DNA from 4 places in the Streptomyces sp. NPDC058697 genome. Region 2 is predicted to be linked to each of the others. Evidence: riboswitches for the same ligand, from Rfam matches in the RefSeq annotation. Region 2 holds a riboswitch; each other region holds the start of a gene.

What was found. Region 2 has a riboswitch for cyclic di-AMP ahead of ACFWXQ_RS35570 (transglycosylase SLT domain-containing protein). Riboswitches for the same ligand answer to the same signal wherever they lie in the genome.
Region 1: it holds a riboswitch for cyclic di-AMP, as region 2 does, so the genes downstream of both, ACFWXQ_RS22115 (M23 family metallopeptidase) here and ACFWXQ_RS35570 (transglycosylase SLT domain-containing protein) in region 2, are expected to answer to the same signal.
Region 3: it holds a riboswitch for cyclic di-AMP, as region 2 does, so the genes downstream of both, ACFWXQ_RS30070 (transglycosylase family protein) here and ACFWXQ_RS35570 (transglycosylase SLT domain-containing protein) in region 2, are expected to answer to the same signal.
Region 4: it holds a riboswitch for cyclic di-AMP, as region 2 does, so the genes downstream of both, ACFWXQ_RS08485 (M23 family metallopeptidase) here and ACFWXQ_RS35570 (transglycosylase SLT domain-containing protein) in region 2, are expected to answer to the same signal.

Annotation. Positions count from the first base shown of each region.
Region 1 covers NZ_JBHXSU010000009.1:21,323-26,180, forward strand. Annotated here, with positions in the region: gene ACFWXQ_RS22105 (PrsW family intramembrane metalloprotease) at 1-1,092, shown strand, start outside; gene ACFWXQ_RS22110 (aldo/keto reductase) at 1,120-2,106, opposite strand; gene ACFWXQ_RS22115 (M23 family metallopeptidase) at 2,194-3,243, opposite strand; cyclic di-AMP (ydaO/yuaA leader) riboswitch at 3,255-3,410, opposite strand; gene ACFWXQ_RS22120 (PP2C family protein-serine/threonine phosphatase) at 3,665-4,768, opposite strand.
Region 2 covers NZ_JBHXSU010000021.1:54,134-58,991, forward strand. Annotated here, with positions in the region: gene ACFWXQ_RS35560 (CocE/NonD family hydrolase) at 1-751, shown strand, start outside; gene ACFWXQ_RS35565 (DUF5959 family protein) at 840-1,760, shown strand; cyclic di-AMP (ydaO/yuaA leader) riboswitch at 2,120-2,282, shown strand; gene ACFWXQ_RS35570 (transglycosylase SLT domain-containing protein) at 2,288-3,040, shown strand; gene ACFWXQ_RS35575 (HAD family hydrolase) at 3,219-4,034, opposite strand; gene ACFWXQ_RS35580 (FAD-dependent oxidoreductase) at 4,346-4,858, opposite strand, start outside.
Region 3 covers NZ_JBHXSU010000015.1:20,874-25,731, forward strand. Annotated here, with positions in the region: gene ACFWXQ_RS30060 (cytochrome P450) at 1-118, shown strand, start outside; gene ACFWXQ_RS30065 (transglycosylase family protein) at 331-1,263, shown strand; cyclic di-AMP (ydaO/yuaA leader) riboswitch at 1,489-1,659, shown strand; gene ACFWXQ_RS30070 (transglycosylase family protein) at 1,664-2,365, shown strand; gene eno (phosphopyruvate hydratase) at 2,834-4,114, shown strand; gene ACFWXQ_RS30080 (septum formation initiator family protein) at 4,257-4,733, shown strand; gene ACFWXQ_RS30085 (DUF501 domain-containing protein) at 4,844-4,858, shown strand, end outside.
Region 4 covers NZ_JBHXSU010000003.1:124,361-129,218, forward strand. Annotated here, with positions in the region: gene ACFWXQ_RS08475 (pitrilysin family protein) at 1-831, shown strand, start outside; gene ACFWXQ_RS08480 (M16 family metallopeptidase) at 828-2,216, shown strand; cyclic di-AMP (ydaO/yuaA leader) riboswitch at 2,452-2,612, shown strand; gene ACFWXQ_RS08485 (M23 family metallopeptidase) at 2,625-3,398, shown strand; gene ACFWXQ_RS08490 (GntR family transcriptional regulator) at 3,662-4,357, shown strand; gene ACFWXQ_RS08495 (HPr family phosphocarrier protein) at 4,695-4,858, opposite strand, start outside.

The sequences.
Region 1 (4,858 bases), on a different contig from region 2:
GTACTGCCCGTCCCGCTCCTCGTCGCCGCGTTCCGCTGGCTGGACAGGGTGGAGCCGGGCCCCTGGCGCAACCTCCTCTTCTCCTTCGCCTGGGGAGCCTGCGCCGCCGCACTCATAGCCATCGTCGCGAACAGCTTCGCGACGAGATGGATAGCGACGGCGACGGCGGACCCGTCCAGCGCCGACACACTGGGCGCGACGGTCATAGCGCCGATAGTCGAGGAGTCGGCGAAGGCAGCAGCCGTCTTACTCGTCTTCCTGTTCCGCAGAAGGGAGTTCACGGGGATCCTCGACGGCGTGGTGATAGCCGGCGTCACGGCGACGGGCTTCGCGTTCACCGAGAACATCCTGTACCTCGGCACGGCGTTCGGCACGGACCAGCTCAGCGGCGGCAGCGGCATCGCCTCCGTCACGGCGGCGACCTTCTTCGTACGCGTGATCATGTCGCCGTTCGCGCACCCGCTGTTCACCGTGCTCACGGGCATCGGCTTCGGCATCGCGGCACTCTCCGCGGACCGCCACCAGGTCCGCCGCGTACTGCTCCCGATCATCGGTCTGCTGCTCGCGATGGGCATGCACGCGATGTGGAACGGCTCGTCGACGTTCGGCGAGTACGGCTTCTTCGCGGTCTACGCGGCCTTCATGGTCCCGGCTTTCGGCCTGCTGACGTGGCTGGTGATCTGGACCCGCCAGCGCGAGCTGGGCACGATCCGCTCAGAGTTGCCCGCGTACGCGCTGGCGGGCTGGCTCACGGCCCCCGAGCCGTTCGTCCTGGGCTCGATGAAGGCAAGGCGGCTGGCCCGCGAGTACGCCACGCACCACGGCGGACGCGCGGCGGGCAGGGCGGTCGCGGAGTACGAGGCGTACGCGACATCGCTGGCGTTCCTGCGCCACCGGGGCCGCAAGGGCCGCGCGGGCGCAGACTTCGTCGTACGGGAACGGGAGCTGCTCCACGAACTGTGGACGCGCCGCGAACCGGCCCGCCCGGCGCTCCTGTACGCGGCGCGGGCGACGGCTCCGGCACCGGTGGCACCGCAGTGGCAGGGCTACCCAGCGCCAACGCCGTACACATACAACCCGTACCGCTCTTAAAGGCGCAACCGCACCCCACCCCCAACCTCAGCCAGAACCAGAACCCGAACCCGAACCCGAACCCGAGCCGGAGCCGGAAGCAGAAGTCAGCCTCCCCAACTCCCCCTCCGTGAGGACAAGCCCGGCCACCCCCAGCAAAGCCGGAAGCTGCTCCACCGTACGGGCGCTGGCGATGGGCGCGACGACGGTCGGCCGGGAGGCGAGCCAGGCGAGAGCCACGGTGGCGACCTCGGCCCCACGCTCGCGCGCGACCTCGTCGAGCGCGGCCAGCACCCGCTGCCCCCGCTCCGACTCCAGATGCGCCCCCGCCGACCCGGCCCGCGCGCTGTCGACCACGGCACCCGCCCGGTACTTGCCGGTGAGGAAGCCCGAGGCGAGCGAGGAGTAGGGGACGACGGCCAGACCGGCCCGGGAGGCGACGTCACGGAGCGGCCCCTCGTACGAGTCGCGGGAGACGAGGTTGTACCGGGGCTGCAGCGCGACGTACCGCGCGAGGCCCTCGCGGTCGGAGAGGTCGAGGGACTCCTGAAGGCGCTCGGGCGAGAGGTTGGACGCGGCGATGGCGCGTACCTTGCCGGCGCGGACGAGCTCGTCCAGGGCCGTGATGATCTCCTCGACCGGCACGGAAGGGTCGTCGAAGTGGGTGTAGTACAGGTCGATGTAGTCCGTCCGCAGCCGCCGCAGCGACGCGTCGGCCGCGGCCTTGATGTTCACCCCGGACAGACCCTTGTACCGGGGGTGGGCCCCGACCTTGGTGGCGACGACGACGTCGGCGCGGTTGCCGCGCGCGGCGAGCCACTCGCCCAGGACGGTCTCCGACTCACCGCCCTCGTTGCCCGGCACCCAGGCCGAGTAGGTGTCGGCGGTGTCGACGAAGTTCCCGCCCGCGGCGGTGTACGCGTCGAGCACGGCGAAGGACTGCGCCTCGTCGGCGGTCCAGCCGAAGACGTTGCCGCCGAGGGAGAGCGGGAAGACGTCGAGGTCGGACGAACCCAGCTTGCGGAGAGAGGTCATGGGTAGCTCAACGGCCGTACCGGACGGCCGTATTCCGAACCTGAGAACCTCTCGGACCCGCCTTACCGTAAGGCGGGTCAGCCCGTCCTACGGAGTGAGCCCCTTGCCCCGCAGCCACGCCATCGGGTCGATGCCGTCGCCACCGCTGGTGTGGACCTCCAGGTGGAGGTGCGCCCCGGTGACGTTGCCGGTAGCGCCCACGCGGCCGATGATGTCGCCGGTGGCCACCTTCTGGCCGACGCTGACACCGATCGACGACTGGTGCGCGTACCAGACCTCCGTACCGTCGTCGAGCGTGAGGACCGTGCGGTAGCCGTACGAGCCGTTCCAGCCGGCCTCGGTGATCGTGCCGCTGTGAACGGCCTTGATCGGGGTACCCGTAGGAGCGGCGAAGTCCAGACCGGTGTGCTGACCGGACGACCACAGCGCACCGGACTGCCCGAAGGTCGAGGTGATCGTGTACGAGGAGGTGGGCAGCGTGAACTGCTTGGCGAGCTCGGCGAGGCGTGCAGCCTCGGCCTTCTCCTTGGCCTCCTGGTCCGCCTTCTTCTTGGCGGCGGCGACCTTGGCCTCGGCCGCGTCCCGCTCCTTGGCGGCCAGCGTGGCCGCCTTCTTCGCGGCGGCGGCCTCGGCGGCCGCCTGGGCCTCGCGGTCCACCTGGTCCTGCTGCTGCTCGGCCTGGAGCATGATGCGGGCGCGCAGCGCCTCGCCCGCGTCCGAGTTGCCCTCCTCGGCGTCGGCGGCGGTGAGGCCGACGGCGGTGATCGGGGTGCTGGAGCCCTTGGGGGCGTCGTCGTCCGAGAACGGCGAGCCGACGTTCGGCAGGTCGGGGATCGAGATCGACACCGGGGGCTTGCCGGTCTGCGCGGTGGCCATGCCACCCGCACCGACGGCGGCTATGACACCGACGCCCAGAACGGTCGAGCTACGGGCGAGTCCTCCGCCGCGCTGCTTGGAGACGCGGTGCCTGCCGCGGACGGGAAGGACGGTCTCCGCGCTGGGATTCCAGACGTCCCACGTCTCCTCGTCCTTGCGGGCGCCGTATGCGAAGGTGTCGGGCTTCTTCTCACCCGAGGGCTCACCCGTCAACTCATCCGGCACGAACGAGGGTGTGGGGGCAGACCGGTTGGACGCCACGTAGGCGCACTCCTTTCCTTCCTTCTCGCCTACCGGGTTAGCTGACGGGTTCGGAGCAGGAAGGTCTCCTACGCGCGTCAACCGCGGTGCGCTACACCGCGAAGACGAGCGATTCACCCCAAGTGGTGGTTCCCCGGTTCCCTTGCGGGATTCGGCGCGTGCGCACGGAGCCGACTCTTGTGACGGCTGGGACGACCGCGCTGCGTTATCGAACGTTAATAGACCCGGGCACCGGATTCCAAGCTGTTCCTGATGATCGTTAAGGCTCTTGGCCTGGACTTACAGGTCATGAGCGGGGTAAATCGGGCGAGTTGATCGTCATTCAGGAACGGGAGCCCTGTTGATGGTGCGTCAGTTGTTGAGCGGAGGGATTCCGTTCGACTACCAACGGTGATAAAGGTCGCCGCAAGAGCGATCTATCTCACGGCCGCCGCACCGCGAGCAGTGCCATGTCGTCGGCGGCCCCGCCCCCGGTGTGCCGCAGGACGTCGTCCAGTACCGCGGAGAGCAACTCGTCGGGCCCGGGAAAGACCCGCCCGGACAATTGCCGCGCCGGATCGAAGAAGACGCCTCGCCGGTCCCGCGCCTCGGACAGCCCGTCCGTGTGGAAGAGCAGCATGGCCCCGCCCGGGAACTCCTCCTCCTGCGCACGGTCGGGCCAGGCCCCCAGCTCCCCCGTCCCGAGCGGCAGCGCGGGCTCCGCCGCGCCGAGCGTACGTACCTCTCCGTCGCCGTACAGGAGGAGGGGCCCGGGGTGGCCGCGGTTCACGAGGCGTACGACGGGGGTGCCGTGCGGGATCTCGGCGAGCACGGCGGTGGTGAAGTCCTCGAAGGCCGCGATGATGTCGCGCCGGACGCCTTCGCGCGCGAGCGCCCGCTCCAGCCGCTGGGCGACCGCCTCCAGACTCGCCTCCTGATCGGCGGCCTCCCGGAAGGCACCAATGAGTACGGCGACGACGGCGACCGCTCCCATGCCCTTGCCCCGCACGTCGCCCACGAGGAGCCGTACGCCGTGCGGGGTGTCCTGCACGGCGTACAGGTCGCCCCCGATGAACGCGCCCTCCTGTGCGGCCTCGTACCGTGCCGCGATCTCGAGGCCGCCGATCCGCGCCGCCGGTTCGGGCAGTACGGCCCGCTGGGCGGCCTCCGCGACCTCGCGGGCGGTGGCGAGGCGCGCGTTGCCGCGGGCCACGAGCCGGTTGATGCCGACGGCGAGCGCGGCGGCCGTGGCCACGGTGAGGATCTCGGTGACCGCGCTCGCGTCGAAGGCGAACCTGAGGTGTACGAGCGCCATGGCCGCGGTCGCCACGATCCCCGTCCACACGGTGGCGCCGAGCGAGAAGAGGGGAGCGGCGATGAGTGGTGCGGCCGTGAAGAAGGGGGCCGCGGTGAAGTCCTGCGGGGTGAGGAGGTCGTAACAGGCACCGGCGACGATCAGCAGCGCCGGCAGTGCGCGGACGAGGCTGCGCTGATACCGGGCGGTCCTCTCCGCGGGCTCGACGCGCACCGGCTCCTGCTCCTCCACCTGTCCAGGCTTCCGGGAGCCTGGACGGCGGGCGAGCGGACGGGGACCGGGCGGGTGAAAACACCGGGGAAAACGCCCGAGGAGAACAAG
Region 2 (4,858 bases):
GGAGGCGACGCGAGGACAAGTAGTGGCACGAATCTGCGACGTGGCCCCCGACAGCTCCTCGACCCTCGTCACCCGAGGCGTCCTGAACCTGTCAGCCCGTCATGGCCGTGACCAGGTGGTCCCCTGGAAACCGGGCTCTACGGAGGATGTGGTTCTCGACCTGAACGCCATCGGCCACGCCTTCCCTCCGGGCCATCGCGTCCGGCTCGCCGTCTCCTCCGCGTACTGGCCGTGGATCTGGCCCCAGCCGGGTTCGGAGGCGGGCTTCACCCTCACCCCTTCGGCCAGCGTGCTGGAACTCCCGCTCCGCGCACAGCAGTCGGACCCGTCCATCTCCTTCGAGGAGCCGGAGCAGGCGGAGCCCATGGGGGTCAACTTCCCCGCGACACTGGACGAGCCGCGCCCCGAGCGCCTTGTCGTCCGCGATGTCGCCAAGGGCGAGTGGCGCCTGGAGGTGGACCCGCGGTACGGAGGCACCCGGGTGTATCCCGACGGCCTCGAATTCACCGAGGAGGCCCTGGACACGTACACGATCGTCGAGTCGGACCCGCTGTCGGCGCGCGCCCGCTCGGACTGGTTCGTCCGGCTGCACCGACCGGACCTTCCGTGGGATGCGAGCGTCGAGGCACACTCCGAAACCACCTGCGACGAGGCCGACTTCATCACCTCGAACGAGGTGATCTGCAAGGACGGTGACGAGGTCGTGTTCCACCGCACCTGGGAGAAAAGGATTCCGCGGACCGCGGGGTGAACTCGTACGCTCCCCGTATGACGGCGAACGCGTATGGGCGAACGCGTATGGGCGCCCCCACGACCGCAAGCACGTGTGTAGGCACCCCATGACCACGTATGCCTATGTGGGCCCCGAAGACATAAGGAAGGCCGTACGGCCCGGCGGAGGCGGCGCCCGGATCCGGACCCCGGACGAGCTCGACGCGTTTCTGTCCGCCCGCCCCGCCGACGAGCTCGCCGAGCCGTTCACCTTCGTCGTCGACGCCTCCATGACCCTGCGCCTGGCTCCGCGCCGCTCCGAACACGTGGCCTGCGCGGACGGGAAACCGGTGCGCGCCGCAGGGGAGTTGGGCTTCGCGCGGACCTCGTCCGGCTGGGCGGTCGCGTACGCGAGCAACCAGTCCACCGGCTACTGCCCCGACCCCGAGTCGTGGCGGTCGCTCGCGGCGGCCCTCACCCGCACGGGCATCGACCGCGCCGACGACCACCCCGGCGGCTACACCCACCCGATCACCTACCGCCGCTGCCCGTCCTGCGCCGAGTGGAACTCCGTACAGGACGCCCACTTCGTCTGCGCCCTCTGCGACGCCGACCTTCCTGCCGACCACCGCACCGGCCCGACGGACCTCGCGCTCCTCGCCGACGAGGAGGGCAATTCGGTCAGGATCACGGTCCTCGGCCGCCACCCGCGCATGGTGGCAGGTCTCGCGGCCGAGATCGTCGTGGAGACGCCCTTCGTCCGCGGCCGGCTCGAACTCTCTCTGTGGCGCCGCCGACTTGAAACCTGGGGGCACGCCCTGGACGCCGCATTGCACCGCGGCGAGGACATCGCGTGGATGACGGTGGAGCGAGGCCCGTCGATTTCCATTCGGCTCACAGGAGAACGGGATTGCCCCGAGGTGATCGTGGAGGACGTCACGATTTCCATGGCCACCGTGTGCGTCCCCGTCGATCTTCCCGGGAACTGGATCGACAGCCATCTGGAGAAACTGCGTGACGTACTGACCCTCTGGAACCCGGAAGACTGAACTCTCCGCGGATCCTCGAAGAGCGGCGAGAACGTTTCCGGACAAGTAGTCCCTTATGCCGACCGGGCGGACATCCCGACTCCGCCCGACTTGCCCATATTACGCACGGGACGCACTTAATTCCCCACCTGCGCCAGTGAATTGGGTCACGTCCGCCCGGGGCCGCCAATTTGCCGAGCCAGTCGATTCACCTTTGCTCAAAGCAAGTTGAACTTCACCTTCCGAATGGATCAAGAATTCCCATCCGTCCCGAACAGGCAAATGGCCTCGCGATGTGAATTCTGGGCTTGTTCACGGCATGTGCTCTCGCATACGTTCACGTCACTCCGGATGGACCGCCTAATCCTGCCGCCGCCCGGAGATCCCAACCACCCATTCACTCGCGTACGGCAGGAGCGGGGGACCCAGGTAGGCCGCCGGTCCGGATTCCGGAACGGCTCGGGGTGAAGCCGCGTGCAGCATGCGGCCGGGCAGCTCCCGCCCGAACCCGACAGCTCACCTCGCAGGCGCCGGAGAGGAAACGCGCCATGGCCGCACGAGGCAAGCACCGCCGTCCCAGAATGACCACCCTCGCCCGTGGCATCGTCGCCGCGGGAACCGGCGGAGCCGCGCTCGCGCTCCCCATCGTGGGGGCGACCGGCGCCCACGCCGCACAGCCGACGCAGGCCGTGCAGGCCCCCAAGGTCGCACCGGCCGCGGTCCCGCAAGTCTCGCTCGTCACGTACAAGGTGGCCGCGGGCGACACCCTGACCAAGATCGCCAAGAAGCACTCCACGAGTGGCGGCTGGCAGAAGCTGTACAAGGCCAACCGCGCGGTCATCGGCAACGACCCGGCGGTCATCCGCCCGGGCCTCAAGCTGACGGTCGGCACGAAAAACACCCAAACCGCAGCAAAGACGGCAACTGCCTCCAAGGCGACCACCGCGTCCGCTGCCACTCCCGCCGCCGCGAAGACGTACACGAACGACCTCGACGGCTGGATCAAGGAGTCGCTGGACATCATGGCCCAGCAGGGAATCCCGGGGTCGTACGACGGCATCTACCGCAATGTCATGCGCGAGTCGTCGGGCAACCCGCAGGCCATGAACAACTGGGACTCCAACGCCGCGGCCGGTACGCCGTCGAAGGGGCTCCTCCAGACCATCGACCCGACCTTCAACGCCTACCACGTGGCCGGCACCTCGATGGACCCCTTCGACCCGGTCGCCAACATCACGGCGGCGTGCAACTACGCCGCCGCGAGGTACGGCTCGATCGACAACGTCTTCGGGGCCTACTGAGCGGGCCGGCAGCGAACAGGCCGCCGGTACCGGGCGGACTGGTACCGGGCGGACCGGTACCGGGCGGACCGGTACCGCGAACCCGTACCGGGCGAACCTGTACCGGGCGGGCCCGCGACGAGGGGAACCGACCTCTCCGCGGGCCCGCCCGGTGCCGCGCCTTCTCGGCGACGCGGAACTAGGGCCGCGGCCCGAAGAGCCGCTCCAGCACCACCGCGATCCCGTCGTCCTCGTTCGACAGGGTCACCTCGTCGGCCACCGCCTGGAGTTCGGGGTGGGCGTTGGCCATCGCGACGCCGTGGGCCGCCCAGTCGAACATCGGGATGTCGTTGGGCATGTCACCGAAGGCGATCGTTGTGGCGGGGGTGAGGCCGAGGTGTTCGGCCGCCAGGGCGAGCCCCGTCGCCTTGGTCACGCCACATGGCTGGAGTTCGACTGTGCCGGGGCCCGACATCGTGACCGTGGCGAGGGAACCGACCGCTCCGCGGGCCGCGGACGCCAACTCGTCGTCGGACAGCAGGGGATGGCGCAGCAGCACCTTGCTGATGGGTTCCGTCCAGAGGTCGTCGCGGCGCAGGACACGTACCGCGGGGAGCGTCGGGTGCGGCATCTCGTACCCCGGCTCGATGAGCGTGAGTCCGTCGACCCCGTCCTGGTCGACCGCGGCGTACACGTCCCCGACCTCCGCCTCGATCTTGCCGAGCGCCGTCTCGGCCAGCTCGCGGTCGAGGGTGACCGACCACACCATGCGCTCGGCGCCGGCGTCGTACAGCTGCGCCCCCTGACCGCACACCGCCAGTCCCTGGCTGCCCAGTTCGTCCAGCAGGGGGCGTACGCGTGGTGCCGGGCGCCCCGTCACCACGAGGTGCCTGGCACCTCTCCCGATTGCCATCGCCAGCGCGGCGCGTGACCGGTCCGAAAGGGTGTCGTCGCCTCGCAACAACGTCCCGTCCAGGTCAGTGGCGATGAGTGAATATGCGATCGGTGCGGCCATGATCAGAGAATACGGATCGAACGCCCCAACGACTCGACGGGAACCGGACGTCGTCCGGTATCTCGTCAGGCACAGGGGTCCTCGGGGACACCATCCGTCGGCCGCCGGAAGGCAATTCGCAGTCGAGGAAGAGCAGTTGCCCATGCCCCGCCTGCTCCCCCGCCCCCGGTCAACAGGCCCGACGCTCGTCCCCGGGTCCCGCATCCCTGTACCCGACCCCGTCCCGTAGTCGCGGCTCGCGCCCGAACTTCACGCCGCCCCACGGCTTCGGCGGCGCATTGATGCGTACGCGCACGAAGCGGAGGTTCCGTTCAGCCGCGCGCCCCCACCAGATGCCGGACCAGCCGCGGTGAGGCGAACTCCGTCCCGCACACGAACCGCATCACGGGCCCGTACGAAGCCGCCGCCGGCAGCCCCGTGAAGTACAGCCCGGGTACGGAGGACCGGAACCCGGCGCCCAGCTTCGGTGTCCCCCGGCTCACCGCCAGCTCCGTACGCAGTTCGTGCCCGAGGAAGTCCATCGCGGCGAGGTCGACGCGGTATCCGGTCGCGGCAACGACGTGGTCCGCGGAGAGTTCCTCGACGCGCCCGTCGAGGTTCTGGACGGTGAGGGACGGGTGGCCGCCCGCCGATCCGGAGCGGACGATCCGCGACACCTCGCTCACCCGCACCTTCCCCTCGAACCGCTCCCGCAGCCACCAGGCGCCGAGAGGGCCCAGCACACGGCGGACGAGGAAGTGCCGGGCCTGCGGCGGCAGATGGCGGTACGGGTGGGGGTAGTAGCTGAGTGCCCACAGCGACCAGGCCCGGCCGAAGGGCGACTC
Region 3 (4,858 bases), on a different contig from region 2:
CGATCTGCAACTCGCGGGCGATTCCGCCGATTTGCGATGGCGTGGCGGGCTCATCATGCGCGGATTGCGCACGCTTCCGGTGGAGTTCACCCCTTCCGGGAAGGTGCGTACGGACTAGCGGGTATCCAGCAGACGGAGTCGACGGAACATGAGACTCCGTCAAGTTTGTGATCTTCACGTTATCTGCGCTGCATCGACTTGTGACAAGAGTTCGACTGCCGATACGTTCACCCATCAATGCGGCCGGTCCCACCTGCCGCAGCAGTCACAAGCGCAGTCGTCGGGCTGTGCGCTGTGCGCAGTCCTTGCTGTCACGCGAAAGGCAACCGCATGCTCTCCGGGAACGGTCGTCACCGTCGCCCCCGTCAGGCTCCGGCTCTCCTCGTCGCGGCGGGTGTGACCGGGTCGGCCATCGCGATCCCTCTGCTCGGCGCGACCGGCGCGAGCGCCGCAAGCGGTACGACCTGGGACGCGGTCGCGGAGTGCGAGAGCGGCGGCTCCTGGAGCGCCAACTCCGGCGACGGGTACTACGGCGGCCTCCAGATGACCCAGGAGACCTGGGAGGACAACGGCGGCCTCGACTACGCGCCGAGCGCCGACCAGGCCAGCCGTTCGCAGCAGATAGCCGTCGCCGAGAAGGTTCTCGCGAAGCAGGGCACGAGCGCCTGGGCGACCTGCGGGCTCGTCGCGGGTCTGACGCAGAACTCCGACTCGGCCGACGTCGACACGGGGGTCGCGGAGGAATCTTCCACTCCGCTGTCCGGCCTGGGTATGGGGGACAGCAGCGGGACGAAGTCCGACACGTCTGGTTCATCCAGTTCGTCCGACTCGTCCAGTGGCAGTGGCGACAGCGCGGACTCACAGGATTCCGACAGCTCCTCCTCGGACGCCACCGCAAAGAGTGACGACCCGGACAAGTCCTCCCAGAACGGGGAGGCTTCGGCCGAGGATTCCGGAACGGAAGACACCGGCTCCGGCCGTCACCGCGGTGGCAGTGCCGACGAAGGCGCCACCGACACCCGGGCGGACGACTCCGCCGGCCGGCACGCCTCGCGCAGCGACAGCGAGTCGCGCGTCGCCGCCGAGGGCTCGTACACCGTGCGTTCCGGAGACAACCTCTCGGGGATCGCCGACTCCCTTGGTGTCGAGGGCGGATGGCGGGCGCTCTACGCCGAGAACAAGGAAGCCGTCGGTGACGACCCGGACTTCATCATCCCCGGTCAGAGCCTCGACGTGGAGGGCCTGCAGACGGCCGACAAGTAGCGGTCCGCGCGGTGTGCCATGTGGTCATCAAGGCGTCGAATCGGGCGAAAAACAGCGGTAGTTCGCGCTGAATGTCCGATTTGGTGAAAGTGAGACATGGATCTCAAGACCCTGATCGTCTTTGAAATTCGGCGGATCGCGTGTCTACGGTCGTGACCGCTCGCCACTGGTGAGCCCCGACGGACGCAACGCCGAATCCTGCCAGCGGCCGTACGGGAACAGTCGTCGCGTCAAGCGCCGTAGGCAGGAGCGGGGGACCCAAGGTAAGTGCCGGACCCGGTCGTTGAGGCCAGGTACGGCTTGGGGTTAAGCCGCGTGACAGCAGTGTCGCGCGGCCGGGCAACTCACTCGGCCCGAACCCGACAGCTCACCTCGCAGGCGTCGGTGAGGGGATCACTTCATGCTGCTTTCGAGCAAGGGCAAGCACCGCCGCCCGTCCAAGGCCACCCGTTTCGCCACGCTCGCCGGTGTCACCACCGCGGCCGTCGCCGTCCCGCTGATGGGCGCCACGGGAGCCTCCGCCGCCACCGCCTCCGAGTGGGACGCCGTCGCCCAGTGCGAGTCCGGCGGCAACTGGTCGATCAACACCGGCAACGGCTACTACGGCGGCCTGCAGTTCTCGGCCTCCACCTGGGCCGCGTACGGCGGCACGGCGTACGCCTCCACCGCCAACCAGGCCTCCAAGTCCGAGCAGATAGCCGTCGCCGAGAAGGTCCTCGCGGGCCAGGGCAAGGGTGCCTGGCCGAGCTGTGGCGTGGGCCTGTCCGGCGCCTCGGCCGGTGGCGCCCCGGCGCCCTCGAACTCGGGCAACTCCGGCCAGGGCACCTCGCAGTCGCAGCCGCAGCAGAGCACCAAGTCCTCCGAGGAGCGCGCCTCGCGTTCCCAGGAGCGGCCGGCCGCGAAGAAGACCGTCGAGACCCCGACCGGCAAGAAGGTCGAGAAGGGCGACGGCGAGTACAAGGTCGTCAAGGGTGACACCCTCAGCGAGATCGCCGAGAAGAAGAACGTCAAGGGCGGCTGGGCGAAGCTGTACAAGCTGAACGACGACATCGTCGACGACGCCGACTTCATCTTCCCGGGCCAGCAGCTGCACCTCAGCTGACACCCGTCGGCCGCGACCCCCACTTCGATTGTCCGGACGTCATGTCACGTCCCGGCCGAGGCCCTGGCCGCTCAGCCTCGGCCGGATCTCCGGCCCACAGCCGGATCTCCGGACCCACAATCGAATCGCGGCTGAACCACAGCGCCCTCACATCCGTGTCCCCCATAGTGGAGGCCTCGTGAGGGCCACCCCCGTCCCCCACGGGCTCCCCGCTCCGGTGCGTGTTCCCCCGTACGCACCGGGGCGGGGCTTTTTCGTTCCCGGGCTCGCCTCTTCGGCGTTCCCGCGCTTCCCTCTCGCTTTGTTCCGTTCGGAAACAATTTACTCTCGGTTCTGTCCAGGAGGCGGTCGAGGGCTGGCCGAACCCCGGCAGCCGGTTAGGCTCATGCCGCGGGGCCACCACAGGTCCGCACCCGACCGGGCCTCCGGCCCGGAACAGCTTGCGTCACATCCCAGAAGGAGATGCTCGTGCCGTCCATCGACGTCGTCGTAGCCCGGGAAATCCTGGACTCCCGAGGCAACCCCACGGTCGAGGTCGAGGTCGGCCTCGACGACGGCAGCACGGGTCGTGCCGCCGTTCCGTCCGGCGCCTCCACAGGTGCCTTCGAGGCTGTTGAGCTCCGTGACGGAGACCCCAACCGCTACCTCGGCAAGGGTGTCGAGAAGGCCGTCCTCGCCGTCATCGAGCAGCTCGGCCCGGAGCTCGTCGGCTACGACGCCACCGAGCAGCGCCTCATCGACCAGGCCATGATCGACCTGGACGCCACCGACAACAAGGGCTCGCTCGGCGCCAACGCGATCCTCGGTGTCTCGCTCGCCGTCGCCCACGCCGCGTCCGAGGCGTCCGACCTCCCCCTCTTCCGCTACCTGGGCGGACCGAACGCGCACCTGCTGCCGGTCCCGATGATGAACATCCTCAACGGTGGGTCGCACGCCGACTCCAACGTCGACATCCAGGAGTTCATGATCGCCCCGATCGGCGCGGAGTCCTTCTCCGAGGCCGTGCGCTGGGGCGCCGAGGTCTACCACACCCTCAAGAAGGTCCTGAAGAGCCGCGGCCTGTCCACCGGCCTCGGCGACGAGGGCGGCTTCGCCCCGAACCTCGGCTCCAACCGCGAGGCCCTGGACCTGATCCTCGACGCGATCAAGGAGGCCGGCTACATCCCCGGCCAGCAGGTCGCCCTCGCGCTCGACGTCGCCGCCTCCGAGTTCTACAAGGACGGCAAGTACCTCTTCGAGGGCAAGGAGCGCTCCGCCGCCGAGATGACGGAGTACTACGAGGAGCTCGTCGCGGCCTACCCGCTCGTCTCCATCGAGGACCCGCTGTACGAGGACGACTGGGCCGGCTGGAACGTCATCACCGAGAAGCTGGGCGACAAGGTCCAGATCGTCGGCGACGACCTCTTCGTCACCAACCCGGAGCGCCTCGCCCGCGGCATCGAGGAGGGCTCCGCCAACGCCCTGCTCGTCAAGGTCAACCAGATCGGCTCGCTGACCGAGACCCTGGACGCCGTCGAGATGGCCCAGCGCAACGGCTTCAAGTGCATGATGTCCCACCGCTCCGGCGAGACCGAGGACGTCACCATCGCCGACCTCGCCGTCGCGGTGAACTGCGGCCAGATCAAGACCGGCGCCCCGGCCCGCTCGGACCGCGTCGCCAAGTACAACCAGCTGCTGCGCATCGAGGAGATCCTCGACGACGCGGCGGTGTACGCGGGCCGTTCGGCCTTCCCGCGCTTCAAGGGCTGAGCACGGCCCTTCGGCCGGGGTGACAGCCCCGTCGTACGTACGTCCCCGTACTCGGTCCCGTACCGTGTGCGGGGACGTACGCACGTGAAGGGCCCGACGGGCCCGGTGTATTCAACGGGTTTGTACCGGGGAGGCGGGACAGATGGCCGTGAAGGACCGCGACCGGTTCTCCACCTCGACCAGGCTGCGGCTGCTCGGTGAGCAGACCGCCGCCCGTGTCTACCGCTCGCAGACCAAGCGCCAGGCCCGCCGCTCACGGCTGACCGGCCGGGCGGCACTCCTCGCCCTCGTCCTGTGCACGCTCGTGGTGGCGCTCGCCTACCCCATAAGGCAGTACGTCTCCCAGCGCGCCGAGGTCGCCGACCTCCAGCGCGGGCGGGAGGAGGCCCGCCTGCGGGTCGAGCAGCTGCGCGACCTCAAGGCGCGGTGGCAGGACGACGCGTACGCCGAGCAGCGCATCCGGGAGCGGCTCCACTACGTGATGCCGGGCGAGACCGGCTACATCGTGATCGACCCCGACGCGGCGAAGAAGACGCGTACGGATCAGACGGCGGCCGACCGGGCCTGGTACGCCAACGTCTGGGACGGCGTCGACAAGGCAGACGCCGCCGACGGGTGACCCGACGGGTGACCCGCCCGGTGGCCCGACAGGTGACCCGACCGGCGACCCAGCCGGTCCTTCGCCGGTGATCCACTCAGAGAACTGACTAGAGAGACTTACCCACAGGCATGGAAACGCCCCCG
Region 4 (4,858 bases), on a different contig from region 2:
GGGTCGATGGCGGACCTGGACGCGGCCACCCTGGAGGACGCGCGCGCGTTCTTCCGCACCTACTACGCGCCCAACAACGCCGTTCTCTCGATCGTCGGAGACATCGACCCGGAGCAGACGCTCGCCTGGGTCGAGAAGTACTTCGGCTCGATCGCGGGCCACGACGGCAAGCCCGCCCCGCGCGACGGCGCGCTTCCCGAGACCATCGGCGAGCAGCTGCGCGAGGTCGTCGAGGAGGAGGTCCCGGCCCGCGCGCTGATGGCCGCCTACCGGCTGCCGGAGGACGGCACGCGCGCGTGCGACGCGGCGGACCTGGCCCTGACCGTGCTCGGCGGCGGCGAGTCGTCCCGGCTCTACAACCGGCTCGTACGCCGCGACCGCACCGCCGTCGCGGCCGGGTTCGGCCTGCTGCGCCTCGCGGGAGCACCCTCCCTGGGGTGGCTCGACGTGAAGACGTCCGGCGACGTCGAGGTGCCGGTGATCGAGACCGCCGTCGACGAGGAGCTCGCCCGGTTCGCCGAGGAGGGTCCCACCGCCGAGGAAATGGAGCGCGCCCAGGCCCAGTTGGAGCGCGAGTGGCTGGACCGCCTCGGCACGGTCGCGGGCCGCGCCGACGAACTGTGCCGGTACGCGGTGCTGTTCGGCGACCCGCAGCTCGCCCTGACGGCCGTCCAGCGCGTCCTCGACGTCACGGCCGAGGAGGTCCAGGAGGTCGCCAAGGCCCGCCTGCGCCCCGACAACCGCGCGGTGCTGGTCTACGAGCCGACCGTCGCCGAAGAGGCCCAAGAGACCGACGCCGCTGACGACACCGACGAGGAGGCGGCCAAGTGACCGAGCTCGCCACGATGGAATTCCACCCGCAGCCCCAGGCCGGCGAGGCCAGGCCCTGGGCCTTCCCGGCCCCCGAGCGCGGCGCGCTCGACAACGGCCTGACCCTGCTGCGCTGCCACCGCCCCGGCCAGCAGGTCGTCGCCGTCGAGATCCTCCTGGCGGCCCCGCTGGAGGCCGAGCCGAAGGGCCTGGACGGCATCGCCACGATCATGGCGCGTGCCTTCACCGAGGGCACCGACAAGCACTCCGCCGAGGAGTTCGCCGCCGAGCTGGAGCGCTGCGGCGCCACCCTCGACGCGCACGCCGACCACCCCGGCGTACGGATCAGCCTCGAAGTCCCCGTCTCCCGGCTCCCCAAGGCGCTCGGTCTGCTCGCCGACGCCCTCAGGGCACCCGCCTTCGAGGACAGCGAGATCGAGCGGCTGGTGCGCAACCGGCTCGACGAGATCCCGCACGAGACCGCCAACCCGGCCCGCCGCGCCGCCAAGGAGCTCTCCCGGCAGCTCTTCCCGGCGACCTCGCGCATGTCGCGTCCGCGCCAGGGCACCGAGGAGACGGTCACCGCGATCGACTCGGCGGGCGTCCGCGCCTTCTACGAGAAGCACGTACGCCCCGCCACCGCGACCGCCGTGGTGGTCGGCGACCTCACCGGCGTCGACCTCGACGCGCTGCTCGGGGACACGCTCGGCGCCTGGACGGGATCGCAGGCCGAGCCCCGCCCCATTCCGCCGGTGACCGCCGACGACACCGGCCGCGTGATCATCGTCGACCGTCCCGGAGCCGTCCAGACGCAGCTGCTCATCGGCCGCGTCGGCGCCGACCGGCACGACCGTGTGTGGCCCGCCCAGGTGCTCGGCACGTACTGCCTCGGCGGCACCCTCACCTCGCGTCTGGACCGTGTCCTGCGCGAGGAAAAGGGATACACCTACGGTGTGCGGGCGTTCGGCCAGGTGCTGCGCTCCGCGCCGGACGGGACGGGCGCCGCGATGCTCGCCATCAGCGGCTCCGTGGACACCCCGAACACCGGCCCGGCGCTCGACGACCTCTGGAAGGTGCTGCGCACCCTCGCGGCCGAGGGCCTCACCGACGCCGAGCGCGACATCGCCGTGCAGAACCTCGTGGGTGTGGCGCCCCTGAAGTACGAGACGGCGGCCGCCGTCGCGGGCACCCTCGCCGACCAGGTCGAGCAGTACCTGCCGGACGACTTCCAGGCGACGCTGTACCAGCAGCTCGCCGCGACCGGCACCGTGGAGGCCACCGCGGCCGCGGTGAGCGCCTTCCCGGTGGACCGTCTGGTGACCGTCCTCGTCGGTGACGCCGCGCAGATCGAGGAGCCGGTCCGCGCCCTCGGAATCGGCGAAGTCAGCGTCGTGACGGCGGAGTAGAGCGGAGTAGAACAGCACCCCTCCATGGCGAACCCAGGTGACTGAAGAGTCGCCTGGGTTCTCCTTTTGCCCGGACTTCGGCAGTCGATCGGTGAGTTGTCCGTATTGGTGGAGAGGCTGCCCGTCTGCCCTGTGGCATGCGCTACAAAACCCTTGATCCGTTTGTTGATTGAAAGACGCCCCGCTTAGCGTCGGTCCGGCTGTTCGTCAGGCAGTGCGCCGCGCCCGCGGCACCGGACAGTCATCGCCGAGTCCCCGTACGGCGCGAGCCAGGGGAGCCGGGGACCCATACGCAGTCCCTGGGGTGAATCGGACGCCCTTCCCGAAGGGTGTCCGTAGGAGACCTTCCTGCTCCGAACCCGTCAGCTAACCCGGTAGGCGAGAAGGAAGGAAAGGACCAGCCACTTCATGGCGTTCACCCGCGCCACCGGGAAGCACCGTCGTCCCAGCCGCATGAAGCGCACGACCAACCGGACCGTCGGCGTCGCCGCACTCGCCACCACCGGTGTCGTCGGCACCCTGGCTGCTCCCGCATTCGCCGCAGAGAGCCCCGCCGAGCAGACCCTGACCCAGGCGATCACCATCGGCGACTCGGTCGCCGACCAGATCGACGCCCAGGCCGCCGCCCAGCAGCAGGCCGCCGACGAGACCGCCGCCCGCGAGAAGGCTGAGGCCGCCGCCAAGGAGCGTGCCAAGGAAGCCGCGGAGAAGGCCAAGAAGGAGCGCGAGGTCAAGGCCCGCGCAGCCCGGGCGGCCGAGCGCGAGCGCCTGCTGAAGTCGTACACCGCGCCCATCTCCGGCTCGTACGTCTCCACCGGCTACAAGGCCGGCGGCGCTGTCTGGTCCTCCGGCAGCCACACCGGCATCGACTTCCACGCCGCCAGCGGCACCACCGTGCACGCGGTGGGCGCCGGTACCGTCGTGGAGGCCGGCTGGGGCGGCGCGTACGGCAACCAGGTCGTCATCAAGATGAACGACGGCACCTTCACCCAGTACGGGCACATGTCGTCCCTCGGTGTCTCGGTCGGCCAGACGGTCACCCCCGGCCAGCAGATAGGCCTCTCCGGTGCGACCGGCAACGTCACAGGGGCGCACCTGCACTTCGAGGCGCGGACGAGCGCGGAGTACGGCTCGGACATCGACCCCCTCGGGTACCTCCGCCAGCACGGCGTGAACGTCTGACGGCGGGCGACAGCCTGCGCAACAGCTGAAGGCCCCGGCTCATCGAGCCGGGGCCTTCGCGCGGTTCTGATCACTTCCTGATGGCTTCTCGGCCACTTCTCGGCCGACTTTGCACCGGACGACTGCCTGTTCAGAAGCCAGGTGTGTCCAAAAAATATCCACGGATTCCGGTCCGCCATCGGAATTTCCCGCTCTCTGCAATAGAGTCACCGAACAGGCGTCAATCGACCGCGTTTCGCGGGGGTTAAGGCGGAGGTCCGGTCATGCGTATTCCCGCGCACTCGGTATGCACGGCGATCCGTGACGACATCGTCGCGGGTGTCTACGAGCGCGGCGGCCGGCTCACCGAAGAACTGCTCGCGCGCCGGTACGGAGTCTCGCGGGTCCCCGTGCGGGAGGCTCTGCGCACCCTGGAGGCGGAAGGCTTCGTCGTCACGCGCAGGCACGCGGGCGCGTGCGTCGCGGAACCCACCGAGCAGGAGGCCGCCGACCTCCTGGAGATGCGCACGCTGCTGGAGCCGCTGGGTGCCGCGCGCGCCGCCCAGCGCCGCACCGAGGCGCATCTCAAGGTGCTGCGCGGCCTGGTCAGGCTGGGCCAGGAGCGGGCCAGGAGGGGCAACAGCGAGGATCTGCGCTCGCTCGGGGGCTGGTTCCACGAGACGCTCGCACAGGCCTCCGGAAGCCCCGCGCTCACCTCCACGCTCGCCCAGTTGCGGCACAAGATCGCCTGGATGTATTCGGTCGAGGCGCCCGCCCACCCCGCCGAGTCCTGGGCCGAGCACGGCGCCATCGTGGACGCCGTCGCGCGCGGCGACAACGACCGGGCCAGGGCGATCACGGCACTGCACACCGAGCGGGCGATGGCCGCGCACCGGCTGCGCTTTCCCGGCGGCGGTGACCGCGCGGAGCGTGTGAGGACTTCGCAACATCCCGTAAACACGGCGGGCCTGCGGTATTAACAGTGGCGCCGTATACAAAGAGGGTTATTCGCAGGGGTCTATTTCTGCTGCCCCTATTTTCCACGTGCCCGGAATTTCCGCGCACGTGATTTCCGCATGCGCGGAACCCGGTGTGCGGAACTCGGCGCGCGGGCATGAAAAAGCCCGGAAGATGCCCGATGATGCGCCGGAAAGCCGCGCACCGACGTGACGTACGGACAAAACGGCGGCGCGGTCGCGCGAAAACGGCGGTGTCACGTACACACACCGCGCCGCGCGACGCACGCGCGGACGGAAACGGCGGAGCCGCGTCACCCTGTATGGGTGGACGCGGCTCCGCCGTACGTGGTTCGCGGGATCAGACGGTCTCGGGGAGCTCCTCAAGGCCCTCGGCGACCAGCTTCGCCAGGCGGTCGAGCGCGGCGTCCGCGCCCTCGGCGTCGGAGGCCAGGACGATCTCCTCGCCACCCTGGGCGCCCAGGCCGAGAACCGCGAGCATCGAGGCGGCGTTGACGGGGTTGC